4 regions of the Virgibacillus ihumii genome follow, and region 1 is predicted to be linked to each of the others. Evidence: riboswitches for the same ligand, from Rfam matches in the RefSeq annotation. Region 1 holds a riboswitch; each other region holds the start of a gene.

Region 1 (8,319 bases):
GTCGGCTGGATGATGCCGGATATAATCGAAAGCAACGTTGATTTGCCACATCCACTTTGTCCAAGGAGAGCGGTGATTTCACCTTCATTTATCTTGCATGAGACGTTGTCCAGCGCCTTTGTGAATGACTTTTTTGCGAAATAATGATGTGATATGTTGTCTAAGGTAAGGAATGACATTTGTTTCTCCTCCTTAGGTTTCACATACTTCCTTGACAATTCGTGTTGACGGTCTTTATGGGAATTATTCCGGAATTTCACCGATTTCTGTCGTGATTGCATTTTCGAATCTTCATGCGTTGTCTCATCATAACCTATGCTTCACGGCATAAATGTGTGATTGCCTATATAAAAAACGGCCTCTGTAAAAAGAGACCGTTATCAGCACTGCGCTGATGAAACTTTTCCTTCATTTATTAAAAATCCTTGTGGGATGAGGAAACAATCATTATTAACCCCGGTATAATGGACCAGCTTTTTTGATTTCATCACTTGCATGTGTGAACTGATTAAAGTTGTCATGAAACTTCATGGCTAGTGATTGTGCTTCTTTGTCATAAGCTTCTTTATCGTCCCAGGTTTGTTTTGGAATCAGTACTTCATCCGGAACACCGGGTACGTGCATAGGGATTTCCAGTCCGAAAATTTCATCGCTGGTTGTTTCGGCAGAGTTCAATTCGCCTTCAAGCGCTGAATGAACCATCGCGCGTGTATAGGATAATTTCATCCGCTTACCAACTCCATATGATCCACCAGTCCAGCCGGTGTTAACCAGAAATACACTTGTATTATACAAATCAATTTTCTCGCCAAGCATCTCAGCGTATGTCGCCGGTTCGAGCGGCAGGAACGGTGACCCGAAGCATGCTGAAAACGTTGCCTGTGGCTCGGTTACGCCGCGTTCTGTACCGGCAAGCTTACTGGTGTAGCCGCTTAAAAAGTGATACATAGCCTGTTCTTTGGTTAATCTGCTGATGGGCGGTAAAGTACCGGATGCATCAGCTGTCAGGAAAATTATGGTGTTTGGATGGCCAGCTACACTTGGCGAAACAATATTATCAATATTTTTCAGGGTATAGGCGGCCCGGGTATTTTCTGTCAGCGATGTGTCATCATAGTCCGGTTGACGCGACTCTTCATCAAGAATGACATTTTCCAGTACCGATCCAAACCGGATTGCGTCATAAATCTGCGGTTCTTTTTCCTGTGAAAGGTTGATGCATTTTGCATAACAGCCACCTTCAATATTGAATACACCGTTCGTGCTCCAGCCGTGTTCGTCATCCCCGATTAATCGGCGGTACGGATCTGCGGAGAGCGTAGTTTTACCGGTTCCGGAAAGTCCGAAAAATAATGCAACATCCCCTTCCTGACCAACGTTGGCAGAACAATGCATCGATAAAATGTCACGCTGTGGGAGCAGGAAATTCATCACGGAAAAAATGGATTTCTTGATTTCTCCGGCATATTCAGTACCACCAATCAGAACGATGCGTTGTTTGAATGAGACAAGAATAAACGTTTCGGAATTCGTTCCATCGACTTTCGGGTCTGCCTTGTATGTAGGGGCAGATATGATAGTGAATTCGGAATGATGGGTTCCCAATTCTTCCTCCGTCGGTTCGATAAACAGTTGTCTGGAAAACAGATTGTGCCAGGCATATTCATTGAAAACTTCAATTGGCAGCCGGTAATTTGTATCGGCTCCGGCATAGCCCTGAAAATGATATAATTCATTTCGTTCCTTTAAATGGGCAACCACCTTTTTGTAAAGGTTATCAAAAGATGCCTCATCAATCTCCTGGTTGACGATTCCCCAGTCAATGACGTCCTTAGTGGTCTCATCCCGAACGATGAACTTATCTTTTGGGGATCGCCCGGTATATTTACCGGTAGTCGCACGAATTGCACCTGATGCAGACAGCGTTCCCTCTTCACGTGCCAGAATTTTCTCGACAAGCTGTGGTACGGAAAGGTTATTTTGCAGATTATCATGTGAAAGTAAATCTTTGATTAATTTTGATTGTTCCACCGCATTCATTTGTGATACCTTCCTTTATGATGGATTTTAATTAAAGTACATTTTAATAATCAAGTTGTAAATCTGTTTATTTAGTATAACACATTCATAAAATTAGTCCATACTAATTATACGAATATTTATATGAACTTTTCATGTCAAGTGTGTCATTCCCTTGTAAATTGTTGACATGACAGCGCTTTTCCGTTATGCTGAATTTCGAGCGGAAACTCTCTTATTCAGAGTCGGTGGAGGGACAGACCCGATGAAGCCCAGCAACCGTCACATGCTGTGAAAAGGTGCTAATCTGACGCAAGGATTTATCCTTGGACAATAAGAGCGAAAGGCTTCAGGACACCTTTCCTCATGATTGCAGGAAAGGTTTTTTTATTTTTTCTAACCTTATTAAAACATAAACATACACTGAATAGATAGATTTCCGTACTATTTTTTAAAGGGAGGACTTAGCCACATGGCTGCAAATCGTCGTTTATTTACATCTGAATCTGTTACAGAAGGGCATCCTGACAAAATCTGCGATCAGATATCAGATGCTATTTTGGATGAAATTTTAAAAAATGATCCGAATGCCCGGGTGGCATGTGAGACAACAGTAACTACAGGATTAGTATTGGTTTCGGGGGAGATTTCTACTACTACATATGTAGATATTCCTGCAATTGTCCGTCAAACGATTAAGGATATTGGGTATACACGCGCTAAATTCGGATTTGACGCGGAAACATGTGCCGTGCTGACTGCTATTGATGAACAGTCAGCAGATATTGCCGGTGGAGTTGATACGGCGTATGAAACACGGCAGGGGAAAACGGATGAAGAAATTGCTTCGATTGGTGCGGGTGACCAGGGGTTAATGTTCGGGTTTGCCTGTGATCAGACGGACGAATTAATGCCATTGCCGATTTCGCTCGCACACAAATTATCGAAGCGATTATCAGATGTACGTAAAGAGCAAATTTTGGATTATTTACGCCCTGACGGAAAAACACAGGTAACGGTCGAATATGATGAAAAAGATAACCCGGTAAAGGTGAATACAATTGTTATTTCAACACAGCACCATCAGGATATAACAACTGAACAAATCGAAAAGGACCTGATTGAGTATGTGATTCGACCGATTGTTCCGGCAAATCTGCTTGATGAATCAACCAAGTTTTTTATCAATCCGACGGGAAGGTTCGTAATTGGAGGACCACAGGGTGATGCCGGTTTGACCGGACGTAAGATCATTGTGGATACGTACGGCGGATATGCAAGACATGGCGGCGGTGCATTCAGTGGAAAGGATTCCACCAAGGTGGACCGGTCTGCATCATATGCAGCCCGTTATGTTGCTAAAAACATTGTGGCGGCAAAGCTTGCGAAAACATGTGAAGTACAATTGGCTTATGCAATCGGTGTGGCTGAGCCAGTGTCGATTTCCATCAATACATTTGGCACCGGTACGGTCGATGAAGCTGAGCTGGAAGCCGCAACACGAAAAATATTTGATCTACGGCCAGCAGGTATAATTCGGATGCTTGATCTGCAACGTCCAATCTACCGAAACACAGCTGCATATGGCCACTTCGGCAGAACAGATATCTTATTTCCATGGGAGAAAACCGATAAAGTCGAAGAATTGCAGGCCATTGTAAAAGAGGGATAACTGGGGTGTTTAAGTGCACCTCTTTTTTGTGGGGTGATCTAGTTGTGGTCACCACCTGAATTTTGGTGGAAACACTGAAATTTATCATTCGGCCTATTAATTAATCGGGATTTCAGTTTTGACAATGTAATTGCAAAGGCATTTCAATGAAAATAAGGCTTTCGTCAAGATGCATCTTTTATGATATAATTTTAAGGGTTCAACATGAATGAAAGCGAGGCAAAAGTGATGTGCGGTTTTATTGGAATACTGCGAAATAAACCTGAGGATTTGAACGAAGATCAGCTTAACCGATTTACAAACCAAAACAACATTATTACACATAGAGGTCCTGACGATGAGGGCTACTATCATGATGATTACGTATCTTTCGGGTTCAGACGCCTGAGTATTATTGATATTGAAACCGGTCAGCAGCCATTGAGCTATGATGATGAAAAATGCTGGCTTATTTTTAATGGCGAAATTTATAACTACGTTGAATTGCGGGAGAATTTAGTGAAAGAAGGATTTTCATTTGCAACCGAATCCGATACTGAAGTAATTGCTGCGTTATTTTCCAAACATAAGGAAAATGCATTTCAGTACTTAAGGGGAATGTTTTCCATCCTGATTTGGGATAAAGAGCAGCAAACACTTTACGGTGCACGAGATCCGTTTGGCATTAAACCATTATTTTATAAGGAATCAAAAGAAGGAACTATTTTTGCGTCAGAGAAAAAAAGCATTACGTTAATGATGGAAAATGAAGAAGTTAATTATGAAGCATTGCAGCATTATTTAAGTTTCCAGTTTGTTCCGGAGCCGCTGACATTGACTACAGGCATTAAAAAAATGGAGCCTGGCCATTATTTTGTGAAAAAGCCGGGACAGGCATTGGAATTCAATCGGTACTGGCATGCAACGTTTAATCCGGTGTTAATGGAGAAAAACGACTGGATCAAGCGGATTCAGGACGTAATGTACGATTCTGTTAATGTTCATATGCGGAGTGATGTTCCAGTTGGGTCATTTTTATCCGGTGGAATTGATTCGACAATTATTGTGGCGATGGCTAAAAAATTCAACCCGAATATCAAGACGTTTTCCGTCGGTTTTAAACGGGAAGGCTTTTCAGAAATTGACGTTGCAAAAGAAACGGCGGAGAAGCTGGATGTGGAGAATATTTCCTATATCATTTCACCGGAGGAGTATGTGGAGAAACTGCCTAAAATCATGTGGCATATGGATGATCCACTGGCAGATCCAGCGTGTGTCCCGTTATATTTCCTTGCCCGCGAAGCTCGTAAACATGTAACCGTTGTCCTCTCAGGAGAGGGATCCGATGAATTATTCGGCGGCTACAATATTTACCGTGAACCAGAATCTTTGAAATTGTTCAATACAATACCAACTCCGGCAAAGTCATTGCTTGCCCGGGTAGCAGAAGCAATTCCGGAGGGCGTACGCGGCAAAAGCTTTCTGGAACGCGGAACAACTCCGCTCCGTAATCGTTATATAGGCAATGCAAAAATGTTCGAGGATACCGAAAAACGTGCATTGTTAAAGACGTATAATGAAAATGTCTCCTATCAGCAGGTTACGGAAAAACTTTATGATCAGGTAAGCGACTATCCATTGGTGAATCAGATGCAATATGTGGATATTCACACATGGATGCGGGGAGATATTTTGTTGAAAGCGGATCGTATGACAATGGCAAACTCACTGGAGTTGCGCGTGCCATTTTTGGACAAAAAAGTGTTTGATGTGGCAAGTAAAATTCCGGTTGATATGAAAATTGCCAATGGAACGACGAAAAGTATTTTACGGGAGGCTTCACGTGGCATCATCCCTGATCATGTGCTTGACCGTAAGAAACTTGGGTTTCCGGTTCCAATCCGTCATTGGTTAAAAAATGAGCTTAATGGATGGGCGAAACAGTTGATTCAGGAAAGCGAGACAGATCATCTGCTGCACAAAGACTATGTGCTTAGTTTGCTTGATGCACATTGCCAGGGTAAAGGTGATTACAGCAGAAAAATCTGGACGGTGCTCATGTTTATGCTGTGGCATCAAATCAATATTGAAAACAAATTTGATGTTGAGGAATTAAGTAAACCAGACAAGGCGATTGAAGCGATTACGCAATAAGTAAGACCGGCGACACGGACTTTGCACCGTTGTCGCCGGTCTTTTATATAGGGTGATTTAGATAATTATTGGGGGCTTATTAGATGAAATATTTCTTGAAGTTAAATGTTGTTAGTATTCTGTACGCTCTTATGGTATTTGTTCCTCTTGAACTTATGTGTGAATTCTTAAATAATGGCGCAGTTGAGGAATAAATTTGTTTACCAGTGGGCCAGTTTGTTGTATAGATGAAGGGCTCATAAGTATGAGGGGGGAGATAATGCTTAAAATTGGTTCAATCGCGTTGGGCATTTATGATTAAGTGACAGGTAGTTTACTAAGCAGCTAAAAGGATCTTTTGCTCGAAGATCCTTTTTCAATACCGCTTCCGGAAAAGTGGGGTAGGATCCAAATTGCCATAGTAGGGGCAGATCACTCCTTGCCCCACTATGCGCGTGTAATAAAAGCGTTTGTTATTCCAAGGCCTTTAATTTTATCTACGTTTTGAAGCGCTTGTTTTTTTGAATATGGACCAACCTCTACGGAATAAAGTTCCCTGCTGTCCATTTTATAGATTCTTATATCTGCGTTAATTTTATTTCTAGTTACTAAATTATATTGGTGCTGGGCGCTTTTTTTCTTGTTAGTTGTGCCAACGACTATTTTATATTTCCCCATAAACATCCTCCTAACTTGTTTATGGGTAGTATATTCAGCTTTATAGCAAATGAATGGTCGTTGTACATGGCTTTTCGCAAAATGATTAATTAATCTATTAGGAAATAGCGAAGTAATGCATTATAGATTATGGATAAACGCAGCTAAAAATGGGTACGCCTTCTAGGATTTGTTAAACTGATCATCGTGGATCTTATATCACAGCTGTATTAGTCAGAAGGAATATTTAGATAGCCATTCTATGTTAAAGTATTGAATATATCACAAATTCAATAATGAAATGACATAAACAAAAATTGAATTAAAAAAGGGCTTTGACGAAGTTCTTTTTAATTATAAAAAGTAAAAAAGCAACGATAATTATTGCTTTTAATTTTTTTGATTACTATTTGATTCATATGTCTCCACCGCCGAATTTGCTAATGTTTCCAAATTTGTTTCAAGATCTTTCTTTTGTTTAGGTTCTGTTTCTGTTTTAAAAACTTTTACTAGTTTATTTTGCTTTTCTGGTTTAAGAACAAAAACTTTAATTTTAGTTTGATAAAATCCCGAGTGTAAGTAAAACTGTTTTAATTGGACTAAATATTTTTGTTTATTTGATTCTACGTTGAATTTATTTATTTTCATATGATTCATGCCCCTTTCCTTTATTTTTTATATTATGTTTATGAGAAGTGCCGGAAAAATAATATTAAATTTTAAAATTCATAAAAGGATAGTTGAAACTTAACGGGTGCCATTTCGGAATATGAAAGGGAACTGTGCTTTTTAATTTTTATACAGTGCAAAATAGAATCAAAGTGACAGTTAATCCGAGGGGTTTACAAATACTTTCGTTTCTCCGTAAAATTTTGAAGTCGTTTTTTACATTGCTCAATGTTCTTCTGGTGGTCTATCCATTCCGTTATAGTGTGGCCACGTTTTTCTAAATTTTGGAGTTCTTCCTTTGCTTTACAGAGGTCCTCTTTTAAGTAATCGATTGTTTTTTTCATTTAATTACCTCCCAAATATATCCAAATTATAGCAGGCGATTTATCAAAAAACAATAATATTTCCTATTTTTCAAATATTTATAGAAAACGAAATTAAAATAGCTTTGTAATAAAAGAAGAAAGGTTAGATACTTCTGGCCTCAGTCCCCCCAGTCTCCGTGTGTTTTTTCGCTAGGTTTGTTCACCATATCCTAATAAAGGAGGCGAGGTGCGATCTGGGGAGGATTCGGCACTTGCCCTCGGTAAAGAAGACACTGCGAAAGTAGTTTACTTGAGCAGAAGTTGCACTTATGCTGGCAGTGAAAACGAGTATATTCCAACGGATCGGCTAGTAAGCTGTACTAAACAAATTGATTTTTCAATGTCGCAGCATCTTTACGGCAGCAACAATGAAAAAGCCTTTTATTAGAATAATACTAAAAGTCCTGTCCCAAATTCGTGTTGTGCTTATAATATTGCCCTTTTTCCACGTAGGATTGCAGAACACGTTCCATTTCCTTATAGTCGGCCTCAGTCAAGGAACGTACGACTTTAGCTGGACGGCCCATTACCATAGTGTGTGGAGGAACTTTTTTGCCGGGCGGGACGAGGCTGCCAGCACCGACAAATGCATGCTCACCGATTTCAGCTCCATCCAGAATGAGTGCCCCCATGCCAATTAAAGCATTTTTACGGACGGTACAGCCATGTAGTGTCACCTGATGCCCGACAGTTACATCATCTTCTGCAATAACCGGATTGTCAGGGCTTTGGTGCAGCATGGATAAGTCTTGGATGCTGACACGTTTGCCAATCCGGGCCGGCGCAACATCCCCGCGTATAACGGTTTTAAACCAGATACTGGCT
Region 2 (8,319 bases), 510 kb from region 1:
AGATTGTTCCATCGGTCGGCTCAATTAATCGGTTAATCATTTTCATTGTTGTCGTTTTTCCACAGCCACTTGGGCCGATAAAGACGATAAATTCTCCTTTTTCCACTTCCAATGTCATATTTTCAACTGCTTTTTTTGTTCCGTTGTATACTTTTGAAACATCTTGAAATGTCAGCAAGTAAATGCCACCTCCGTAATTTTGATGATCCATTTAGGGATTGAATGAAATAACAATGTAACAGACTGTTTGTTTTGGACGTACTATTTGGGTGTGAGCCGTTCCTCACCTCTGAGAACTTTTACAGCGTATCTAATATAATGTGTTTTGTAAAACTCGTAAAATATATAAACTTTTTTGTTTATAAAGTTTATAATCGATATGCTCAAATTTGCTCGTATATTCTTTAAAATTCATGCCAAAACGATTTTTTGAAGAATTTTTATCCTGTGATATAGTACGAAAAGACGTTTGGAAAGGGGATTGTGATGGACGAACAAGTTTATGGTGTGAAGCAGCAATTTATTGAAAAATTGATCGATAATATGCATGCTTTTGGCGTATCCCCAACCGTTGGGCGTGTTCTTGGCACGATTTATATGAATCGCGAGCCAATGATGCTGGATGAACTGTCTGCTGAGACCGGTATGAGTAAAATGCGCATGAGTCAGGTTGTCCGGGAAATGATGGAGTTGAATATTGCCGAACGTGTATTTAAACCGGGGATTCGCAAAGACTTATACCAGGTGGAACAGGATTATTATGAAACATTTATTTCGTTATTTACTTCGACCTGGAAAAAGGCGATTAAGCGGAACAAACAGTTTGAGCAGAAATTGATGCACAGCCTGAAGCAGATACAGGAAAAACAATCGGAATTATCGGCTGCGGATGAGCAGTTGGTTAATGAATATTTGGAAGAAGCGTATGAGTGGATGAATTATTATGACTGGATTCGCCGGTTAATCGTACACTTTGAAAGCGGCGAAATCTTTAAATACGTACCAAAAAAACAGGAGGAATTCAAATGAATAAAAAAGTGATTTTATCATGTGCGGTAACAGGTGCCGGAGAAACGACTGAAAAAAGTCCACATGTGCCGGTTACCCCGAAAGAAATAGCGGACTCAGCGATTAAAGCTGCAAAAGCGGGTGCAACGATTGCCCATATCCATGTCCGTGATCCAAAGACAGGAAAATTAAGCCATGACGTCAATCTTTATCAGGAAACGGTGGAACGAATTCGTGAAGCGGATACTGATGTGATTATCAATATTACGTCCGGTGGCGGCGGTGATTGGATTCCGAGCGAGGAAGATCCGACCCGTGGCGGTGCCGGAACCGACATTCAAACACCGGAAGAACGTCATGAACCGGTTGGAAAACTACTTCCGGAAATGTGTACGCTCGATTGCGGCAGTGTTAACTTTGGAAACATGCTGTATGTCAGCCCGACTGACTGGCTGCGCAAACAGGCTAAGCTCGTACAGGACAGCGGCGTTAAGCCGGAGCTGGAGTGCTTTGATACCGGACAAATTCGGTTTGCCAATCAGTTGGTGCAGGAAGGTCTGATTGACGGTGATCCGCTGTTTCAATTTTGTCTTGGCATTCCATGGGGAGCGGCAGCTGATGCAGAGACGTTGTCGTATATGAAGAGCAGAATCCCTGAAAATGGACGTTGGGCCGCATTCGGGATTGGCCGCATGCAAATGCCGATCGTCGCCGAATCTGTATTGCAGGGCGGAAGCGTTCGTGTTGGGCTTGAAGACAATCTGTATTTGAAAAAAGGGCAGTTGGCAACGAATGAACAGCTGGTTGATAAAGCGCTCGGGATCGTACAAAGCCTTGGGTCCGACATCATGTCACCAGCCGAGGCACGTGATTTATTAAATTTACGGAACCCAAATGGAAAGGAAGACTAGCATGATGAATAATACAATAATGAAGGTTACGGTTGTTGGAACTGGCGTAATCGGCAACGGCTGGATTACCCGGTTTCTGGCAAACGGTTATCAGGTAACAGCAACAGATCCAGCCCCGGGTGCAGAAGAAAGGATGCGGGAGGCTGTGCGACATGCCTGGCCGGCGATGGAGCAGATGGGACTGTCTGACGCGGCATCCGTGGATAACCTGTTTTTTAAAGAAGATCTCGCAGAAGCTGTTGGGAATGCTGATTTTATTCAGGAATGTGTTCCGGAGCGTGAAGGATTGAAACGAGGCGTGATTGCCGATATCGATCAGCATGCACCAGCGGAAGCAGTTATTGCCTCAAGCACATCGGGTATTTTGCCAAGTACGCTTCAGGCTGATGCGGAACATCATCCGGAGCGGGTTATTGTCGCACATCCATTCAATCCAGTTTATTTGATGCCGTTGGTTGAACTGGTCGGCGGTGAGAAAACGGATGCTGCATTTGTTGAAAACGCAAGAGAGTTTTACAGCGGACTTGACATGAAGCCTCTTATCGTCAATAAAGAAATTGAAGGACACATCGCTGACCGGCTGATGGAGGCTATCTGGCGCGAGTCGCTGCACATTGTAAATGACGGTGTCGCAACCACTGAGGAAGTTGATGCATCGATCGTATATGGCCCGGGATTGCGTTGGGCTCTGATGGGGCCTTTCATGACGTTGCATATGGGTGGCGGAAAAGCAGGCATGCGCCATCTATTGGAACAATTTGGACCCGCGCTGAAATTGCCATGGACAAAATTGGAAGCACCGGAGTTAACGGATGAGCTTGCCGAAAAAGTAATTGAAGGCTGTGAACAGCAAACAGCAGGCGTTGAAATGGAAAAGCTGGAAGAACGTCGTAATGAATTTTTAATTGAACTGCAACAGCTGCTGGAAAAATACTGGCCAAGCGCTAATTTGACAGGTAAACTTTAAACGAACGGGAGGGACGGTACGATGAGCAAAGTAATCTTGAGTGATGTTGTCCGCGAAGACTGGATTGATTACAACGGCCACATGAATGATGCCGAATATGTGCGTGCATTCAGCTGGGGTGTTGATGCATTTATGAATCTGATCGGCTTGACCGGAGATTTCCGTGATTCTCAACACTACACAATGTTTACGCTGGAAAATCACGTGTGTTATTTAGATGAAATGAAGCTGGATGAGCCTTTTGAGGTTCGTTTGAGCCTGCTTGATTATGATGCCAAACGAGCGCACGTCTTTTTTGAATTGTATGGCGAAAAAGGAAAACGTGCTGCAACCAGTGAGCAGATGCTGATGGGAATTGATCAGACATCCGGCAGTCCGGCACCGTTTCCTGAAGAAGTTTTTGCGAAGGTGGAAGAGCTGGCTGCTGAGCATACGCCGGAAGAAAAGCCAAAAGAAGCGGGCCGTGTGATCGGGATTCGGAAGAAAAAGTAAGAGAGTATGGAACGTAAGATTTCCGGCTGGGGATGAAATCGCACATATCTGGTCCGGAATCGCACATATATGTGTCAAAACCGCACATATCGATGTTGAAACCGCACATAAGCGGTTCAAAATCGCACATATATGATGGGGTCATCATATATTCGAATCGTAGGTCGAATTAATCAAAATTATGGGATTATCTAAAAACGCGAATATCTGATTCGAAATCGCGAATAATGGTTGCAAAAACGTGGATATCCGGTTCAAAACCGCGAATATCCATTCCGAAATCGCGCATATCCAGTTCGAAATTGTGCGCATATATGATTATGCATGATGGCTGATATAATGCAGTCAATTCAAGGATGAACAACTGCATAATGAGTGGATAATTGAAATTGTACTGATCTAAAATTCATGTTGACAAATTAAATATCTGTGATAACATAAACAAAAATTAAATAATTATGATTACTTCTTATCAAGAGAGAGGGAGGGACTGACCCTGTGAACTCTCGGCAACCAGCTTTTATTAAGCATGGTGCCAAATTCAGAGGAATGGATAGCATTCCGAAGATGAGAAGGTGCGGCAAAATTAATTCATTGTTTTGTGAACCCTTCTCTATTTCGGAGAAGGGTTTTTTGCATTTGATTGGAAAGGGGAGCGTATAAAAAATGGAAGTGTAAACAAGTACATACAGGATTTCCGGCAAAAGGCGTGATGATTAAAGGTTTTGTAAGGAAAACGCCTAATTTGCAGTCACCTATACGCTTAAATTCTAGTTTTCTTATTGGTTTAGTGTATTTAACTTTCAAGGAGTGATATTTTATGAAAAAGCAAATTCATTTAAACGGTTTTATCCAAAACTCACCTTCTCCGCACTCAACAGGGTTGTGGAAATATGAAAAAGATCAAGGTACCAATCATAACCGATTGTCTTACTGGACAGAAACAGCAAAAGTGTTGGAACGTGGGAAATTCGATGCACTTTTTATCGCTGATGTATTAGGGACCTACAGTGTTTATAAAAACAGCCATCGACCGGCGGCACAGCATGCTGTACAGCTGCCCGCACATGATCCGTTGATTCCGATTTCGGCAATGGCGGCGGTAACGGAAAACTTAGGTTTTGCACCGACCATATCCGCAACATACGCACAGCCTTATGCGTTGGCACGGCAGTTATCCACGCTGGATCACCTGACAGAAGGGCGTGTGGCCTGGAATGTGGTGACATCGTATTTGGAAAGTGAAGCGGTGAACCTTGGTCTTTCCGGACGCCTTCAGCATGATCTCCGCTATGACCGGGCGGATGAGTTTTTGGAAGTGGTTTATAAGTTATGGGAACACAGCTGGGATGACAATGCCGTTATTTATGATAAAGAAAATGACAATTTTGCAGATCCGGATAAGGTCGACTTGATTAATCATCAAGGGGAATTTTTCGATGTACCCGGACCGCATTTAGTCGAACCATCGCCACAGCGTACGCCGGTTCTCTTCCAGGCAGGGGCTTCACCAAGGGGAAGAAATTTTGCGGCAAAACACGCAGAAGCTGTTTTTACAAAAAATCATTCACTGGATGCTTTGCAGCAATATTCCGAGGACATTCGGAATCGCACGAAGGAACAGGGCAGACAACCTGGTAATGTGCTTATTTTCCCAATGATTTTGCCGATTATCGGTTCGACAGAAGAAGAGGCTTATGCCAAATATGAGGAACTTACGGAGCAGGTCAGCTATGAAGGAACGCTTTCGCTGTTATCCGGGCATACAGGGATTGATTTCTCCACATACGATCCTGACCAGTATATCGAGGATATGAAAACGGAAGCTGTTCAGGGGAATCTGGATATGTATGCCAAAGATCCAAATAAAAAATGGACATTGCGTGAGGCTGTTAAAAATCATGGGCTTGGCAATGGAACGGTCCGGTTTATCGGGACACCGGAACAGATCGCCAACAAAATAGAAGAGTGGGCAATCGAGGGCGATGCTGATGGATTTAATATTGCCCAAACGTATTCACCGGGGACATTTGAGGAATTTGTGGATTATGTTGTGCCTGAGTTGCAGAAACGCGGGATCTATCGGAAAGAATATGAGGCAAAAACATTGCGGGAGAACATGTTTGGTAAAGGACAGCCCCACTTGCCGGAAAATCATCCTGCTAAAAAATTAGGAGTATTAAGCAAATAACAACACGTTAAAAGGAGGAGAAAATGGACGCACTAACAATCTATTTGTGGATCGGATTATCGTTGTTTTTGGTCATTATGTTGGCTTTAGGATTTGTTGGCTCGAAGAAAACGAAAAATATGAGTGATTTTGCGATTGGTGGTGAAAAGCTGGGTCCGGTAGTGCTTGGGCTGTCCTTTGCATCAACCTATTTGAGTGCTGCTACATTTTTAGGTTACCCGGGCTGGTCGTATGAATGGGGATATTCGAATCTGTGGCTGTTTTTGGCCATGATTGGTGGCGGGCCTATCGGTGTTTTAATGGTGGCAAAAAAAGCACGAAAACTGAACACGAAGCAGAAGTCCTTGTCGTTGCCGGACTGGCTGGGTGATTTTTACAACAGTGATATTTTACGGGTCGGCACGGGGTTAATCTTGCTTTTCAACATATTCTACATCGCCGGGCAATTTGTCGCAGGTGCGAGAATATTCGAGTACATGCTTGGAATGTCTTATACGAGCGGATTAATCCTGATTGCAGTTGTTGTTGTCGTGTATGTGCTGGCCGGTGGTGCATTTGCTGACGTTTATACGGATGCGGTACAGGCGATATTAATGGCTGCTGCCGGTTTGTTTATTTTTATTTCCGGATTAGTTGTTTTTTGGAAAGGGGATATTTCTTCAACAGTATCCGGTATCACCAATAATTTGGCCGGCCAGGATTCGAGTCTGGTAGGCGTGTTTAATTCGAATTCCATCTATTTTGATTCATTTACTGCCATCATGGGTGCCATTATAATCCAATGGGCATTTGCATCGGCTCCTCATTTATTCAATAAGGTACTTGGGTTAAAGAGTGAAAAAGATGTCGGAAAAATGATCTTGGTTTATGTGATTACCACTTCTTGCTGTTTACTGATCCTTTTTGGAGGAATATTCAGCAGAGTAGGGCTCGGTAATAGCGTTCAAACCAGCGATCTTGCCCTGATTGAATATGTGGTATGGGTCTTTCCCGCATTTGTCGTAGCGTTAATGGGTGTCGTTATTTTAGCTGCGGCAATGTCAACCACAGACGGTCTGTTCGTTTCCATTTCGACTGTCTTTGCCAATGATATTTTCCTGAAAGTGCTTGTGAAACGGGGAATTGTTAAAGCAGATAACAAAAAAGCTGAGAAAATAGCGTTACGAATCAGCCGCTTATCAGTTCTGCTTGTTGGGGTCGCTGCGTTTCTGATTGTGTTACAGCCACCTAAGTATATGGCGGATGTTATGTGGATTGGTATTTCCGGGGTTGCCGCGGGAACATTGGGTCCTATCTTATATGCCGTATTTGCTAAGAAAAAAGCATCGCCTAGAGCAGCCGAATCATCGATGTTTATTGGGCTGCTATCTTATCTCATTATCTATTTCGGCGGCATCGAGGAGAGTACGATGGCGGCAGGTGCGTGGTCCACACTTATCGGGATTGGATCGATGATTATCCTTGCGAAAGTGTTGAAAACGCGGCATGCGACTAATGTTAATGTAAGTCAGGCTCAGTAGAAAGGGGAAGATATATGAATACAATGCTTGCTATATGGCTCTTTGGATTTATACTTAGTCTATTGATTACCGGATTTTCTTTGTGGAAGTGGTATTTTAATAGTTAATAGTGCTGCAAAAAGTGGGCTCACGCGATTTTCGCGAGCCCACTTTTTGCAGCCGCCGATAGAAAGCAAAAAACCGCCGTATTCAGGCGGTTTTGTTTATCTATTATTTAAATTCAGGTGCTTTATAACGCGCAGTCACTACTTTTTTGCGCGTGTAAAAATCGACGCTGTCTTTACCGTTTGCATGCAATGTGCCGAAGAATGATGATTTCCATCCCGAGAATGGGAAAAATGCCATTGGGGCCGGAACACCAAGGTTAACCCCAATCATACCTGCATCGATATTCTCCCGGAAATAACGTACCGAGGAAGTATTTGAAGTGAAGAGGCATGCACCATTGGCAAATTCAGACTGGTTTGCTGTTTCAACTGCTTCTTTCAAGTTCTTAACGCGAATTACAGATAACACAGGTGCAAATAGTTCCTCTTTCCAAATGGTCATGTCTGTTGTTACGCCTTCAAAAATGGTTGGGCCAACAAAGTAACCGCCATCCAAGTCATCTTTACGACCGTCTCTTAGCAGCGTAGCTCCTTCAGTGACACCCTTTTCAATGTAATCTACTGTTTTCTTTTGGTTTTCTTCCCGGATTACCGGTCCTAAAAAGACGCCATCATCCAGGCCGTTCCCCATTTTTACATGATCAGCAGCTTCCTTTAGTTTTGCGATGAATTCATCGGCAACATCATCTTCAACGGTTACTGCTGCACACGCCATGCAGCGCTCTCCAGCTGATCCGAAAGCTGCAGAAACGATGTCTGCTACCGCATCATCCAGATTGGTATCTTTTAAAACAACGGTATGATTTTTTGCGCCAGTCAGAGCCTGGACACGTTTCAGGTTTTCGCTTCCCCGTTTGTAAACATATTCCCCAACTGGTTTCGAACCGACAAAGGAAATCGCCTTAATACCAGGGTGGTCAAGAATGCCGTTTACAACGTCGTGTGCACCATATACAATGTTAAATACGCCTTTAGGGAGACCAGCTTCTTCCAGCAGTTCAGCTAGTTTTTCTGTTAATAATGGAGTTTTTTCCGATGGTTTCAAGATGAATGTGTTACCGACAGCTATTGCCATAGGGAACATCCAGCAAGGTACCATCATCGGAAAGTTAAATGGTGTAAT
Region 3 (8,319 bases), 1.0 Mb from region 1:
AGGATTTGACGACCGTGCTATCCAATCAATCGGATCTAACTTTTGAGTACAAGCACGGATCATTCATCGATATAGTTGAGCGCACAGTAACCGGGAGCCACCATTGGGATGTCAACGAGCAGTCGATTAAAAAATCAGGCTATAAATCTGATGTTTTTCTGAGGGTATTGGGAACACTGCACCATTCGCACCTTCCCTCAATCCATTCATTCTCCCGAAATGCCGATGAAACAAGTCTTCCCAAATTTTCCGCGCAACTGTTCACACTGCTGGAAGATTTGCGGCTTGAGAATCTGATCATAAAAGGAAGACCAGGCACAAAGCAGGATTTCACCATACGCCTCAACTACCTGAAGCACTATTTTGACACACAGCGATCGACCAATGTGACACGCGGTTATCCGCTTGATGAGTTGTATTGCCTGATTTACCTACTTTTGCAGGCGGACCAGCCGGATCCAAGTTTTCCGCGAGCATCTGACAAGCAACTAAACCAGCTGGAAAAAATTAAACCACTCCTGTATCGAACTTTTGAGGCTGCAGACACACGCGGCGTTGCTGGAATCACTGAACATATTACACAAATGCTTGAGGAAAGTTATCAGGACATGTTCCATACGTATTTTGCATTTCCCATCGCCCATCACGAGCAGTTTCAAAAAGACACCTTATTTGATGAACTGACCCGTACTGATCCATTGGAAAATGAAGACCGGGAAGATGCTGATCAGGAGGAAAGTGAATATGTAGATGAGGAATTTTCCACATGGCACCGGGAAAATGAAAACAGTAACCGGAAACAGACCTTTTTACAGTTCGAACTGGATTCGGGTACTAAAACAAATATCAATGGTGGTAACTCCCGTGAAACGGAAGATGGTGATCAGGCGGAAGGAACGATTCAAGGGGCTTCCGGAAAAAGCGACCAGAACGACTATTCAGACGTTGATTCGCTGGAAAAGCAAGGAAAAACCGAAGAACGACAAGCAAATGGTTCCGGTTATGGCGAGGTTAATCAATATGCGGTGGCGATTGACAAATATGCCACTGCACGAACAACAGAGGATGAGCGCTCCTATGACGAAGCCGTCAGAAAGATTGAGGATCATAAACGCCGGCTTGCCACAACGATTGAGAAAGTACTGGAGTATCAAATGAACGCACCACGAAAAAATTTGCTGTTTGGCAGACTTTCCAAAAATCTACTCCCAGTGGCAACAAACGAAAATCCACGAATTTTTTATAAAAAGAATGATGATTCAAATACGGTTGATGCTGCATTTACATTACTCGTTGACTGTTCCGCGTCCATGTACAATAAAATGGATGAAACAAAATTGGGGATCACACTTTTTCATGAAGTACTCAATCAGCTGAAAATCCCACATTCAATTGTCGGCTTTTGGGAAGAAGCAACCGATGTAAAAGACACGTATCAGCCGAATTATTTTCATTATGTCCATCAGTTTCAGGATTCCTTTTATAAAAATAACGGTGCAGACATCATGCAACTGGAGCCACAGGAAGACAACCGGGACGGATTCAGCATTCGCGTTGCGGCTGAGCACCTGGCAGCCAGACGGGAAAAACACAAATTTCTGCTCATCTTTTCCGACGGCGAACCGGCTGCAGCCAATTACGACCAAAATGGCATCATCGACACAAATGTTGCTGTTGCCGAAGCACGCAAACGAGGAATTGATGTCATCGGGATGTTTCTGGCAGAAGGCGAAATTGATGAGCGAGAAGATGCTACAATGCAGAACATTTACGGCCGCGAACGCCTGATGATTCCTGGTGTCGAAGAACTGCCGGAGCATTTCGCGCCCTTGTTGAAGCGGTTATTGCTTAAATCAGTATAGAAAATTGTCGTATCCGGATTTTTTACAAAGAATCGACTTTCACATTAGAAAGTCGATTCGGAAATCTGGATATCGCACGGAAAAGGGCTATATAGCGTCTCAGTCAAGCATATTTGGCACGTTTTCTACAATTGTTGATCTGGGAATACAAGCCGCTCTGGCACGTTTATCAACAAAAATAACATCTATACCAAGAGGAAATTCCTGCCTGAACTCATTTCTTTTCGCCCATACAGCCAACGGACAATCTGTATTCAACATCATTTGTTTTTTTATACCAGGCCCCTTTAATGTAACTCCTGGGCTATTGGACAAAGACTCACTTTCGATAATCCATGTTGCTGCATATTGCGGATTTTCCAGGTCACCGAATTTGCATACGTTCAAAACATCCACAATTTCTTTTTCAGACGCATCCTTAAATGCAAATACAAAGTCAGCCTCGTCAGGTGCAACATGTTTGGCCATTGTGTACGCAGATACTTTTTCTGCTATTTTGGATTGTTGTTTAGAGATAATGTGAAAACTCACCTCCCCATCAAGCAGTGTCAATGCAGTCAAAAAAGAAGAATGAAAACACGGTAGATCCTTATCCACTGTTTCCATACTGTCCTTTATGACTTTTATTTCCCCAGGACGCGACAAACCATCCAGAAGTTCCCGGTACACATTTTGCAAATCATGAACATAATCGACTGGCATTTAAACACCCCTAATCGTTATTATCCCGCCATCATTTCGAAATTCACCTTTGCTTGCTGCAGATTTGTATGCATATCCATCCGTCGTTTCGTGATTTCTTTTTCTTCCGCAGGTCATCAGTCCATTCAACCATTTCTTCTAATTTCCCCTTATATACTGCCCCCAACCCTCCTAACAACTTCATCATAACTTGTGGCCAGGTTAATGTGAATAAAGCTGGTGTTAAATATTTGTAAACATCATTTACAGAGAAAACACGGAAAGTTTCATAAATCTTCCATGCGCATTGAGTGATTATAATTCAAATCGGATTGAATATTATTGAAAAATAGCAATTGCTGCTTTCAGTATGCAGGAGCTCATTTCTGTCATATCTCTGCACCTTCAATTTCAAGCAGTTGCTTTTTCATGTCCATCCCGCCGGCATATCCGGTCAATTTATTGTTTTTGCCAATAACCCGGTGACATGGAATGATGATTGGCAAGGGGTTGACGGCATTAGCATGTCCTACTGCACGGACTGCTTTTGGCCGTCCAATCGAAGCAGCTATTTCCGTGTAGGATTGTGTTTTTCCATAAGGAATGTCATGAAGTGCCTGCCATGCTTCCCTCTGAAAAGGTGTACCATTCAATTCAAATGCAATATCAAATTGCTGACGCTCCCCTCCAAGGTATGCCTGCATCTGTTCACGCAGAGGTTTTCCAGTCGCGTGACTTTTCCTCATAGCATTACCTGCACACAAAGCATCCCATTGTTCATCTGTCAGTACAATTCGTTGCAGCACCCCACTCATTTCGTCAAAAACAAACCGCAGCATACCGATTTTTGTTTCACATTCATCGTATATCATGTACTGTCACCTCTCTGCATCGCAATGTCTGGGGCATTTTCTGTACGATAACGGCTTGGTGCTTTCCCAGTCTCCCGTCTGAATGCCTTGTAAAAGCCCGAAATACTTTGAAAGCCTGTTTGAAAAGCAATTGCCGCAATCGATTTTTTTGTATTTATGATTAATTTTTCTGCATGTCGGACTCTTACTTTTTCCAAATACTTTCGTGGTGTACTCCCTGTATTTTTCTTGAACAAGCGATGCAAATGAAACTTGCTTACTCCCACTTTTTGTGCCAGTTCGCTTAAATCAAGCAGTTGGAAAAACTCCTGCTCCATAATTTCTTTTGTATCCTTTACAACCGCCTCCTCCGGCATATACCGGAGTAAATCCGGCCGGCACCTTTTGCATGGGCGATAACCTGCTTCCATTGCCTTCAATTCTGTAGCATAAAAGGTTACATTTTTATATTTCGGCTGTTTTGACTTGCATGACGGGCGGCAAAATATCCCTGTTGTGCGAATGGCATAATAGAACTTCCCGTCATACAAAGCATTACAAGAAACCACTGCATGCCACAACTCCTCTTCAAACATACCGTCTATTGATTTCATTGCCAGAAACCTCCCTTTACTTCTACTTTATCAGCCGATTAGAAACATTTCTTCTTCATAATTGCGGTTTAATTTTTACCAGATCAAACTGTTCCGGACAAGAAAGCGTCCGTTGAATTCGACCGGTACACCATTACGATTTTTGGTTATATATCTAAACGGTATTAATATTTACGTAAACTGCAACACGTTAAAAAAACTGCATCCCAATAACTGGATCAGAATACAGTTTAGTAGACTATGACAAGGTTCTTTTACCTACTTTTTGCGATATAAAATAAGAAAGAGTCGCAATCAACAACATGACCAATAATAAGGTAGTGGAACCTGCTTCAAGATTGCTTCCCGTTGATGGTAGATCAGGATTATATAGCACTGTTAGAATTAACCCTGATACAATTTGAAAGACAAGATACAATACCGTAAAACTAACAATAAAGACTATATACTTCTTCATACCATTCACCCCATGTTCATTAATTCTGGAAATTAGGTGCCGACCCGATTCGGCTGTTGATCATCCGTAATGACCACCTTCTCCCTCATTATTTACGTTTTTTGATGGCAAATGTTTCACAATTTATAAACTCCTTCAAATAATCTTTCATAAATTCCAAATGTATTTCATTGACACATCTTAATTAGTATATTACACTTTTCATCATGAATTTCATAGAAGCTTATCCAGAGTGGCTGAGGGATCTGGCCCTATGAAGCCCGGCAACCTGCGCAAAAATTGCAAGGTGCCAATTCCAGCAAATCGCGTTACATGCGTTTTGGAAGATAAAATTATTGTCAATCTCCTTCCAAAACGGGAGGTTTTTTGTTTTTGATCACATTTTTTATGAATCATCACATGAAAAAATTCCTTAAACAAACCCTTGTATCGGCAAACCAGTATCTACACCAAAGGGGAGTTGGAAAATGAAGTCATCAGAATTTAATAAAGGAAACGCTTTTGCGTTATTTCCATTTATCGTCTTTTTATTGTTATTTATAGGCTCCGGACTGATTAACGGAGATTTTTATAAATTACCTGTTCTTGTTGCAGTGTTTATTGCTGTTTTATTCGCACTGTTTATGAACCGGAAAATGGCTTTTCAGGATAAACTGGATCACCTGACAAAAGGGGCTGGCCATCCGAACATCATGTTGATGGTTATTATTTACCTGTTGGCTGGTGCATTCGCTGCGGTTGCAGAAGGTGTCGGTGCAGTTGAATCAACCGTTAACCTTGGGCTGACTTTTCTGCCTCAAAACCTGTTGATTGTAGGATTGTTCATCATCGGATGCTTCATCTCCATTTCAATGGGGACATCGGTTGGTACAGTCGTTGCACTTGCTCCAATCGGCGCCGGACTGGCTGATCAGACCGGAATGAGTGCAGCGTTGATAATGGGTGCCATCGTCAGTGGCGCTATGTTCGGTGATAACCTGTCCATGATTTCCGATACGACTATCGCAGCTGTCCGCACACAGGCAGTCAAAATGAGTGATAAATTTAAAGTGAATATTTACATTGCGCTGCCGGCGGCAATCGTAACTGCTGTAATTTTTGGAATCATGACAATGGATACGAGCGGCGGTGTGAGTGGTGAACATCCGTATGAACTGATCAAAGTCCTGCCATATCTAGCTGTACTGGTTATTGCAATTGCTGGAGTCAATGTGATTTATGTATTAATCGGTGGAACCATTTTTGCAGGAATTGTCGGTTGGTTCTACGGTGAATTCGATGGCATGGGATTCCTTAACCTGCTTGGTGACGGCATGGCGGGTATGCAGGAACTTGCCCTGTTGTCCATTCTGCTCGGCGGTTTAGTTGAACTTATTCGTGTTAATGGAGGAATTGACTACCTGTTAAATGCAATAAGCAATCGGATTAAATCCAGAAAAGGTGCCGAAGCCGGTATTGCAGGCCTTGTCAGTGTTTTTGACGTTTCAACCGCCAATAATACGATTTCAATTATTAGTGTCGGACCATTAGTCAAACAAATTTCCGAACGGTTCGGAGTTGACAGGCGCCGTTCCGCAAGCGTACTGGATATATTCGCCAGTACCTTTCAGGGAATTTTACCATATGGTGCACAGTTGCTTGCGGTCGCCGGTGTTGCATCGATCTCCCCGGTTTCCATTATGCCATATTGTATTTATCCGGTATTGCTAGGGGTAGCCGGCTCGATTGCAATTGCAATCGGATTCCCCCGGTTTTCCACCAAAAGCAATGCACCTTCAGATGCAACAAACCAAACAAATGAAGCTTAAAATAAAAGTGGTTGATCCCTGTGAGCGATCAACTACTTTTTTACATGATAAAACCATTTTATCAGCCACTTTTTGAGATTTTATCAGTCAGTTTAGTGTTTTATCGGTCACTTCCAACAATTTATCAGTATTTCATCACATGTTGAATGATGATAATCATTCAGGTATTTCAATCGTCACTTTATCCCGCTCTTCCCCATCAATGCTGATCTGCCAATAGCTGTATTCCGGATTCCTCCCGGCAAAATTTTTGTTAACCGTTACAATCAGCTTATCCTTGTTATGAAAAAAGACCGGACTTGTCACATGCTCCCGGAACGACGTCATTTGCTCGGCTTGCCTGGTATCCGGGTTCATCCGAAAAGCTTCATATATAAATGTATTATTTTCATCCTTTGATGCAACATCTGAAAATACAATATATTTCCCATTCGGGGAGACGGTTGGCGATGAAATAACCGGTGCTTTGGATGCAAAATCACCATTGGGGATAATAGTCGTCCTGCTTTCTTCTTCGAGCGAATAAATTACCAGCTGATCACCATTTGTGTATGTTTTGTACATCAGCTTTCTCCCTTCAGGCATAACCTCGAGCGAGGACATCATATATGCTTTTTCAAATGTGATCTGTTCGGTCTTCCCTGTTTTCATGTCCATTCGAAAAACATCAAAATCATGCGGTCGTTTGGAACCAGCAGAAGAATAATTTTTATATACATCAGCCTTCAAGAAATACAACGATTTTCCATCCGGTGAAAAGGCCGCTTCGGTTACATAACCATTCGTATTAACACGTTGAATGACAGTTTGGCTGTTTCGGTCAAAAATCCTTAACTGACTGTACCGGCGTTCCTCTGTTTCCCATTCTTCAATGAAAGCAACCTTCTCACCATTTGGCGAGTATTTCGGATTAATGTATGATTTCCCCTCTTCCGGATTTATCAACAGCTCAGCCTCTCCGCCACTTACAGGTACCGTGTATAAAGCGGCATCATCCCCATGATAATATGAAAAAACAACTTCACTGTCATCTGGGGAAATGTCCGTTGCTTGACCGAGACCGGTAAATCCTTCTGGCGGACTGGCAAATGACCCGGCACCCCACAGAACTAAAAATAATAACACCATACCTGTGATAAAGCTGATATTTTTCATTTTTAACGACATTATGTACCCCCTTAGGACAAGAAAATGATGATATTTGGAATGATGAGTGACAACAGAGAAAAACCGAATCCGGTCAAAAGTGCCAACAATGGCTTTTTGGCAATATAACCCATCTGGAATTTATAGGAAATTAACCATAAAATAATCGGACATATCATAAAAATGATATCCGTTGCATGGACAGGCCCGCCGGAAAAGGCAAGCGTAGCCCACAGGAAAAACAGACTGATACCCGTAACTGCCGCCCCCATCAGCAGATTCAGACCATAACTAAACAACACAAGCCAGCGTTTTTGCTGATTGGTTTCAGTCGGTCCATAGGCAAAATAAGAATTCCGAACAACAGCAACCAGACCCAGACCAACTAGAATCAGCAGGTAAACGCTAAATAAGATCGATTGCCACACCGAGGTTCCTTGTACGAGCAGCAAATTAATTCCGTTCCAGATAACGTTAATAAGCAATATTACATTAAGAACATAAAAATAGCGCCCAACTAACGAAATGTTAATGGCAGCCAAAGTAACTGTACTTCCCGTTAACAGCTGAATCCCCAACCAGACTGGAACCGGGTCATGAAGGAAAAATGCTGAGTTCAAATAAAAGAGAATACCGCATAAAATTGCCCCTATCCCTATTACATACAACAACCCACGCTGGAAAGGATACATTGATTCCTGCAGCTGGTGGCCTACCATATCTGAAGCACCAAATTCTGACAGCGCTTGCTTTTCAGCCTTTTTCTCCGTGAATCCTTCGCTGATATAATACATTTTTGCTTCCTCCAAGTGACTGAGAAGTTCCTCCCGTATCTCTTCCCGTTCATCATTTGGACTTTGTATGTAGTTCAAAATTTTTTCTACATGTTTTTCCAACCCG
Region 4 (8,319 bases), 390 kb from region 1:
AGATAAACTTAAGGATAAAGGTGCAACCATAACCATAACGAGAAAAAACGACACGTATCTATCATTAAAAAAACGGGTGCAAATCAGTGCCTCCCATGAAGCTGATGCATTTATAAGCATTCATTACAATGCATTTCAAAAATCTGCAGTGGGAGGAGTCAGCACATATTACAAAGCAGGTGAAAACAGCAGTGATCTGGCCAAGTCCATTCAAGGATCGTTAATGAACACGATTAATCTGAATAACCGCGGGGCAAAACAAGCAGATTACTTCGTCCTTCGGGAAAACAGCAATGCCGCAGTTTTAGTCGAACTTGGATTCATCACAAATCCAAATGAAATTAAAGCAATCAAAACAGACGAATACCGGGAAAAAGTCGCGAGAGGTATTTATAGTGGCCTGAAAGAATATTTTAGAGCCAAAGATTAATAGACCCCCTGCAAAAGAGGGCCTGTATACACCAAATCAATCAAACCAAATCTGAGTATAAAAACTATGGTATTCGCGACAGCTTATAGCGAATGCCGAAGTTTTTTATAAGATCTGTCATAACTTAAATAGTTGCCAGCCTATTAAGCTGGCAACTATTTAAAACATATTCGACAATACCAAATGATAATAGAAATTCGATCTACTCCACTATCAAAACGATGCCATCTTTAATTTGGATCCGGGTGCCAATTTGTGCATTGTCTCTGAGCCAATCGTTGGCGTGTATACTTAGCACATATCCATTATCAGGGATTACGGAATTATTTCCACCTCTTTTTACGACACTCCCATCGACAATGGTGACTTCATATCCCCACTGATTAGTCCCGGTGCGCTCACCTTGTTCAGGCGTATATTTTATTAACTCACCTGCGCCACGGAAGGTATTTACGCCATTCAATTCCCTGTAATTAACAACACTTAATTCCCACATACTTTTCATTAGAAACGGTTTCATGATTGGCTGACCTATCTTCTGTGGCATCTCATTAGCCTGTATCATTAAATCCCGCAGTTGATCATGATATTCCTCAGCCCTTTCCCTATTATCTTCTGCTTTTGCCATTAAATATTGAACAGCAACTTCACCAGCCTCACCATATACATTGAGATTCTGTAAGTACGGCTCAATGGCCTTCAGGAAATCATCGTTTTCCAATTGTTTCCGCAAATTTTCAGGAATCTGATTCATTGCTTCAAATTCAGCAATTAATTTTTCTGCAGCCTGATCTGCATTATTCGACTGATAGGCTTTCCAAAATTCTTCAATCGATGGTTTTAGCGTGAATTCCAAAGGAGCCAGTTTTAACACACTTTCCACGAGAAATGGTCGCAACACCCCTACGCCAATTTGTTGAGGGATTTCTTCCGCGCGACTAAAAGCATCAAGCAGTTTTTGTTTATATTCACTAGCTTTATCATCATTCCCGGCTTTTTCTGCCATCAGATATTGAACGGCGTATTCCCCAGCCTCGCCATAAAGACTAAGCTTCTTTAAATATGGATGGATTTCCTCTAAGAAACTTTCATTTCCCATTTTTCTCCGTAAATCATCAGGCAACTGCTGCAGTTTTTCAAATTCTGCTAGCAATTCTTTCTTAGCATGCTCAGCATTGTTTGATTGATAAGCTTCCCAAAACTGCTTAATTAATGGCTCTATTGTCAAAGATTCTCTATCGTTGATTGGAGAGGAATACGAATTCTCAGCGAACGTTTTCAATAACTCCGCTGCATCCCCGCCAAATGATTGAATGCTGCGTTCCCACGAATCTCTTGGATCGTAGTCACCTGGATTCCAACTATAATCAGCAATCGTGAACAACGGAATTTTTGATGCCTCTGCCTCATTCATCGGGTTGGCGGTTAATCCAATCATGCCATGCTCAGTCAGATCGGGATCCCTATTTACCAGCGGACCCAGGAATAAACGATTACGATTATAATCATTCACTGGATAGTTATCCCATAATAGTAAATCATGCTTAAAAATGTTCGAAACCGTTTCTGTGCCTTCCGATGTTATTTTCTCAGAAACTACTTTAGGGCCTGTCCACATTACGATAATGTCGTCATTCAGCAACTCTGCAAACCTTTCGCGATAAGCGGTAGTACCATTACCAGCGTAATCTGTCGGAACAGTAATCAGTCGCTCCGCACCATCGTGTTGCTGTAAAAATTCTTCACTGAACCGATTTAAAAGATACGCATGTGCTGCAGCAACCGGGGTGGGATCATCCCCAAATTTGTTTATATCCTGCTCGCAATGCAAGCTTTTACTTATGTCATCCAGAAAGATTGCGTAGGAACGAACACCAAGATCCCACATCGCCTGCATCTTGTTCTTTAACGAATTGAAATCCTCGTCCCCTGAATAGCAAACCGTATTCCCCGGTGAAAGTGAGAAAGTGAACTGAACATGATTATTTCTGGCTTTATTAATCAACTCCTCCAATTTTTTTAATTCGTCCTTAGGGTATGGTTCGCGCCATTTTTCCCGATGATACGGATCATCTTTTGGTGCATAAATGTACGTATTGAGCTTATTCTCACCATAAAATTCAATTTGGCTTAGTCTGTCTTCATGTGTCCATGGTGGTCCATAAAATCCTTCGATAGACCCGCGAATCGGCATTTTCGGCCAATCGCGAATTTCCACTTCTGGAATCCAGTCCCTGCCTTTTCGATCCTTGATGATTTGCTTAAACGTCTTTGCTGCGTAATAAGTACCCGTTTTGTCTTTACCTGCAAGAACGATTGTCTTGTTATCCACATTTTTTGAAGCAAGTACATAGCCCTCTTCTTTCAATGATTCAGGTCCTTCGACACCAAGCTGATTTAATACAGATGCAGATGACGGATTTTCTCCGGGGCCACCAATCCAAATAGTCACCGGAGTATCTACTTCATCACCAGGTTGCATACGGACAATCCGCTTCACATCCGCCGCCTGCAGTGTATCAACGACTTCATTGACTGCATGGCTGTCGGTGTCATCACCAACTACAATTCCGACAACAGGCGTTAATGGAAAACCTTCACCAATTACCTTAACTTCCTGCGGCTTTGGATTAATTTTCAAATCCCCTTTCTCCGCCGCTGAAACCTGATTCATACCATTGACAAGAAATGCACATAACAGTAGAGCGAAAGAGGTAAACAACACGCTTTTCCAGTAACTTATTCTCTTCATCTTTCTCCTCCCTCAAAATTTTTTACTTCACTATCAACCATTAGAAACTGTCCACGTAATATTATTCTTTATGAAGCCAAAAAAATATGGTGATTGGAACAAAAGTCTCTAGTTATCACCATGTTAAATCATGCTGTAAAATGTGTATCATATTGAATCATCTAGCCATATAAACTCGGAAATTGAGCACCTTCTTGTCAGTTTCTGCCATGCCTGTCTTAAAAATATCAAATATATCAAAAAATTCCCATAGTTAATCAGAAGCAATTTAAAAGCAGAGCAATAACGTACTTTGACCCATTTTGGAAAAATTTAAGCAAAAAGAACCGCCTATTTTACAAGATTCGACAAAAACCGAAGTAATCATTTTCAAAATCCACTCTTGACTTCCCGGAAAAAGTAACGTAATATATATAACAATTTCATAAAGATTCATGAAATTCTTATCAAGAGAGGTGGAGGGAATTGGCCCTTCGAAGCCTCGGCAGCGGATCCATCGGGATACTGTGCCAAATCCAAAAGACAGATTTGTCTTAAAGATAAGAAGAGGAATCCATATAAACTTTCGCACCTCTTCTTATTCTTATAGAAGGAGGTGTTTTTTTAATTTCAAATATTGAGAAGTTACGGTCGCAGGAGTATTTAATTAAACCCGGGTATAACGATTAGTTTACCCAAAACAAAATCCAAGGAGGAATTTTTAATGGCTAACGTAACGTTTAAATCAGAAGTAGCATGGAGCGGTAGCGGGGTACTTTCTACTGCAGATGTACAGGGAAAGAAATTTGATATTGATGAACCAGTTGCATTGGGAGGAAATGACGCAGCACCGAACCCGGTGGAATATTTGCTTGGAGCACTTGGAGGGTGCATTAATGTACTCGTCACAACATTTGCGGAGCAATTCTCCGTTGATGTAAAGGACGTTAATGTACACATTGAGGGTGACTTGGATCCTGATGGTTTTCAAGGGAAAAATCCCAACGTGCGGCCCGGCTATCAGGAAATACGCTATCAAATTAGCATTGATTCCCCTTCCCCGAATGAAAATGTAAAGGCATTAATTGAACACGTGGAAAAGGTTTGTCCGGTAAAAGATACATTACAGGGGACCACGTTAAAAAACATAGATTATATAAGTGCTACTTAAATAAACTTTTTTAATTGGACCCGGCACCACTTTTAAAGATAAATCACTCAAGTTTAAACTCCTTCAATTTAAGGAAAAGCAAACTGAAGGAGTTGATTCTGTGACACTGACTGATAAGCAGTTAAATGAGTTGAAAGCAGATCTTTTAAATATGAAAAGAAACCTTGAAGCACAGGAAACTGCAGAACGGTCAATCGACAATGATCCAGATGAGTTGAATGTAGCTGATAACCACCTCGCTGATTCCGCAAGCGAGTTTGTTGATCGTCAACAGCAGATGGCTGAAAATAATTTACAGGAAGAACGCCTGACTGAGGTGAATGAAGCACTTCAACGAATCGATGAAGGAACATACGGAATATGTTTAGACACAGGAAAGGAAATTCCATTTGAACGTCTAAAAGCAGTACCCTATACAAAACGTACCGTTGAGGCCGAAGAAACGCACCAAAAACACAGTAACCAGGCCGTGGCTAGCTCTGACAGTCACACCAGCAAGCTGTTAAAACCAAACGGCGAAATGGAAGATTCGAGAAACCGCACCTTGGAACGGCTTGAAGAGGAACACAATACGGTTGAAAAAGCTGATGATAAATCAAGATTTAACGAAGAGCCAAACGATCAAACAAAATGGGAATAACGGGAACAGAGACGGCCGTATGGGTTTCCATACGGCCGAAAAAAGTGCCATATAGTTTGAGAACATTGCTCTTACATAATTAATTGCCAATAAAACTCAGCCGAAATCAGAACAATAGCAATCCATAAAACACCTGCAACTCCACCAACCCGCAGGATATCCTTTTTGTTAAACGCACCATATGTATAGTAAATCATATTAACCGGTGACTGTGTAACCAGGAAAAATCCAGGTACGCCGGCAAGAAAAACAACCATGGCAATCAGTACCGGTGAGATGGTGCCCAACTGTTTGCCGATTTCAAGACCAAGCGGAATCATTATTGTCATGAAACCGAGCACACTTACAAAAAGCGTACGCAACAGCATTGTACCAACAATAACCAGCCCTAAAATAACAATGGTCGCGTTGGATGGAATAATCTCGACAAATCCGTTTGCAATAATGTTTAATGAACCTGTTTCTATCAATAGATGAGAAAGAATAAGTGTCGATCCGAAAAACAGAAACATGCCCCAGTCAATTTCCTTCTGCGCTTTACTCCAATCCCAGATACCAATCACCGGGAGCAATGTTAGAACGGCGCCGAACATCCCGACCATTGAAATCGAATAACCGTGCACCGGCTGGATAATCCACAACACAACTGTCACACTGATTATAATGATCATTTTAATCTCGGAGGCTTGCATTTTACCCAGCCTGACAATCTCCATATGAATGAAACGAATCACATCATTTTTCCGGATCTTCTCCGGTGGATACAATTTAAGAAGCGTAATCCATAAAATAACGATGAATAGCATGATTGGCGGTATAAACAGCAGCATCCACGTAAGATAATTCAATTCTATACTGCCATTCCGATTAAACATACTGAATGCGTACAACGTGGAATTTGCACCAGTAATAACAGCTGCACCACTAAGGGTGACAACAAAACAGCCGCCAATAAACAGCGTTTTTGCAATATTATCTGCTTTGCCAAATTCCTTCAAGCTGCCTGAGATTTTATCAATAACAGATACAATCAGATTGCCTCTTCCGATATTTGTTGGGACAAGGACAGACAGCATCAGAATCAGAAACATCAATAATAACAGGAGCAGCCTCCCGCTCCCCCTCGAAAACCGCAGCACATACAATGACATCCGATAGGCAAGCCCGGATTCCAGAAAAGCGCCGGCAATCAGAAAGGTTGAGAACAGTAGCCAGACAACATCAGATCCCAGGAACGAAAGCGTTTCCTCAAATGAAAAAAAGTGGAGTGATATCATCAGCATTAAGATAAGTGCTGTAACCGGGGAAGGGAGTGCTCCCCCAATCCACAGTATTTGCGCGATAACCAGCACTCCAAATGTCTGCACGATAACATTCCACTCGAACAGCAGCGGAGAAACAACGATGACATAAATTGCCACTGCCAGAATAACAAGAATATTTGATTTGGACATAAACGATCTCCGCCTTGATTAAGATTGTGCCTGTTTCTTCTTTTTAATTAGATTCATAATTAATGGATATGCCAGTGATAACACTGTTAAGATGACCAGTGTTATGGCGATAGGCGATCCGAAGAATATCCCGATGCCTCCGTCAGATGCGACTAGGCTTTTCCGAAAATTCTGCTCCATGCCGGCCCCGACAATTAATGCTAAAATCAGTGGTGCCATTGGAAAATCAAGTATTTTCATAAACAATCCAATTACACCGAAAATCAGTAAGATATAAAAGTCAATAATATTGTAACTTAACGTATACGTACCAATGAAAGCCAGTACCAAAATAACGGGATACAATACTTTTGGCGGAATATCCAATATCTTCACAAACATACCGACCATCATAATATTGATGATAAATAAAAAGATATTTCCCAAAAACATACTATCAATCAAACCCCAGACCAGCTCAGGATCGTTTTGAAACAATAGCGGACCTGGCTGAACACCGAGCATAATGATGACACCAAGCATCACAGCTGTTGTACCGGACCCGGGAATCCCCATGGTCAAAAGCGGAACCATAGCCCCAATAGATGCCGAGTTGTTTGCCGCTTCCGGTGCCGCAACACCTTCAATTGCCCCTTTTCCAAATTTTTCAGGATTTTTGGAAAGCTGTTTTTCGGTTGAATAACCAAGCATCGATGCCAGCGTTCCACCTGATCCCGGCAGTATCCCAACCAGAAAACCAAGCGGCGCACTGCGGAAAATCGGCCCTCTTGACCGCTTCCATTCCTCTTTTGAAATCCAAATCTTATCATACTTATTCTTTTTATCCTTTGGTTTATAGATTCCAATCATATTATACAGAACTTCCCCAACTGCATAAACACCGATGATGATAACCAGAAAATCTATCCCTCCGCTTAGCTGCGGAATATCAAACGTAAACCGGTACACTCCGGTCTGTAAATCAACTCCGATGGTACTAAGCATTAATCCAAGTCCCATCGAGATAAACCCCTTTGTCATATTACCCATCGACAATGACACAACCATGGAAAGTGTCATCAGGTATAAGAGGAAGTACTCCGCGGGTCCGAATTTCAATGCAAAATTGGCCAGCGGTTCTGCTAAAAGCATAAATCCTATTACTGCAATAATACCTGCAATCAAAGATCCGATTGCACAGATAGCAATCGCCTGTCCTGCCTTCCCGTTTTTAGCCATGACATTTCCGTCGAACGTTGCCGCAATGGCTGATCCATCCCCTGGCGTATTAAGAAGAATGGAGCTTAAGGAGCCTCCATACATCGCCCCATAATAAATGGTTGCCATCAAAATAATGGCACTGGTTGGATCCATCCCGAATGTAAGCGGGATTAAGACAGCGATTGCAGTAGCTGGACCCAGCCCGGGGAGCATCCCGACGATTGTTCCTAGAAATCCGCCAAAAACGACATACATTATATTCTCAGGCTGAAGCGCGGTTGCAAATCCTTGTAATATTTGATCGATATCCATGTTCTTCCCTCCAGACTACGGCAAACTTACGTTTAATAATTCACTGAACACATACCATGCTGCATATGTGAAAATAACCGTAACGATGATGTTAGATTTCCATTTTTTGATACCGTTGATAACAAACAACAATGCACCCAAAAATAATAATGTGGAATATAAAAATCCGATGACATTAAATAGCAGTGTATAAAAAATGGATAAAACCAATGTAGCTGCGATAATTATCAGTGTTCGCCTCTCAAACAGTGCGGGAATGTCGGAGGTTTCCGTTTCTCCTTTCCGCCACACGTTAAACAAATAGATAACGCTCGATACAGTAATCAAAACACTGATCATAATCGGAAAATAAGATGGGGCATTCGGGTTCCCAAGCTTTGC

Evidence for each region. Region 1 has a riboswitch for S-adenosylmethionine ahead of metK (methionine adenosyltransferase). Riboswitches for the same ligand answer to the same signal wherever they lie in the genome.
Region 2: it holds a riboswitch for S-adenosylmethionine, as region 1 does, so the genes downstream of both, HUX68_RS09110 (LLM class flavin-dependent oxidoreductase) here and metK (methionine adenosyltransferase) in region 1, are expected to answer to the same signal.
Region 3: it holds a riboswitch for S-adenosylmethionine, as region 1 does, so the genes downstream of both, HUX68_RS01600 (Na+/H+ antiporter NhaC family protein) here and metK (methionine adenosyltransferase) in region 1, are expected to answer to the same signal.
Region 4: it holds a riboswitch for S-adenosylmethionine, as region 1 does, so the genes downstream of both, HUX68_RS08560 (OsmC family protein) here and metK (methionine adenosyltransferase) in region 1, are expected to answer to the same signal.

The regions. Positions count from the first base shown of each region.
Region 1 is NZ_CACVAN010000001.1:1,334,105-1,342,423, reverse strand. Features, by position in the region: gene HUX68_RS06710 (ABC transporter ATP-binding protein) at 1-179, opposite strand, end outside; gene pckA (phosphoenolpyruvate carboxykinase (ATP)) at 451-2,040, opposite strand; SAM riboswitch class I at 2,252-2,359, shown strand; gene metK (methionine adenosyltransferase) at 2,492-3,691, shown strand; gene asnB (asparagine synthase (glutamine-hydrolyzing)) at 3,920-5,824, shown strand; gene HUX68_RS06690 (SPOR domain-containing protein) at 6,251-6,481, opposite strand; gene HUX68_RS06685 (hypothetical protein) at 6,851-7,108, opposite strand; gene HUX68_RS06680 (hypothetical protein) at 7,303-7,473, opposite strand; gene HUX68_RS06675 (hypothetical protein) at 7,682-7,882, shown strand; gene HUX68_RS06670 (gamma carbonic anhydrase) at 7,890-8,319, opposite strand, start outside.
Region 2 is NZ_CACVAN010000001.1:1,847,315-1,855,633, reverse strand. Features, by position in the region: gene HUX68_RS09135 (betaine/proline/choline family ABC transporter ATP-binding protein) at 1-178, opposite strand, end outside; gene HUX68_RS09130 (GbsR/MarR family transcriptional regulator) at 487-1,029, shown strand; gene HUX68_RS09125 (beta-keto acid cleavage family enzyme) at 1,026-1,919, shown strand; gene HUX68_RS09120 (3-hydroxyacyl-CoA dehydrogenase NAD-binding domain-containing protein) at 1,921-2,886, shown strand; gene HUX68_RS09115 (thioesterase family protein) at 2,908-3,378, shown strand; SAM riboswitch class I at 3,845-3,952, shown strand; gene HUX68_RS09110 (LLM class flavin-dependent oxidoreductase) at 4,199-5,569, shown strand; gene HUX68_RS09105 (sodium:solute symporter family transporter) at 5,593-7,089, shown strand; gene HUX68_RS09100 (CoA-acylating methylmalonate-semialdehyde dehydrogenase) at 7,300-8,319, opposite strand, start outside.
Region 3 is NZ_CACVAN010000001.1:326,166-334,484, reverse strand. Features, by position in the region: gene HUX68_RS01620 (vWA domain-containing protein) at 1-1,862, shown strand, start outside; gene phnH (phosphonate C-P lyase system protein PhnH) at 1,962-2,564, opposite strand; gene HUX68_RS19390 (methylated-DNA--[protein]-cysteine S-methyltransferase) at 2,933-3,415, opposite strand; gene HUX68_RS01605 (bifunctional transcriptional activator/DNA repair enzyme AdaA) at 3,412-4,008, opposite strand; SAM riboswitch class I at 4,686-4,798, shown strand; gene HUX68_RS01600 (Na+/H+ antiporter NhaC family protein) at 4,933-6,273, shown strand; gene HUX68_RS01595 (TolB-like translocation protein) at 6,430-7,440, opposite strand; gene HUX68_RS01590 (permease prefix domain 1-containing protein) at 7,452-8,319, opposite strand, start outside.
Region 4 is NZ_CACVAN010000001.1:1,721,461-1,729,779, forward strand. Features, by position in the region: gene HUX68_RS08550 (N-acetylmuramoyl-L-alanine amidase family protein) at 1-430, shown strand, start outside; gene HUX68_RS08555 (glycoside hydrolase family 84 protein) at 633-3,182, opposite strand; SAM riboswitch class I at 3,623-3,728, shown strand; gene HUX68_RS08560 (OsmC family protein) at 3,886-4,332, shown strand; gene HUX68_RS08565 (TraR/DksA family transcriptional regulator) at 4,433-4,972, shown strand; gene HUX68_RS08570 (SLC13 family permease) at 5,044-6,426, opposite strand; gene HUX68_RS08575 (tripartite tricarboxylate transporter permease) at 6,445-7,938, opposite strand; gene HUX68_RS08580 (tripartite tricarboxylate transporter TctB family protein) at 7,954-8,319, opposite strand, start outside.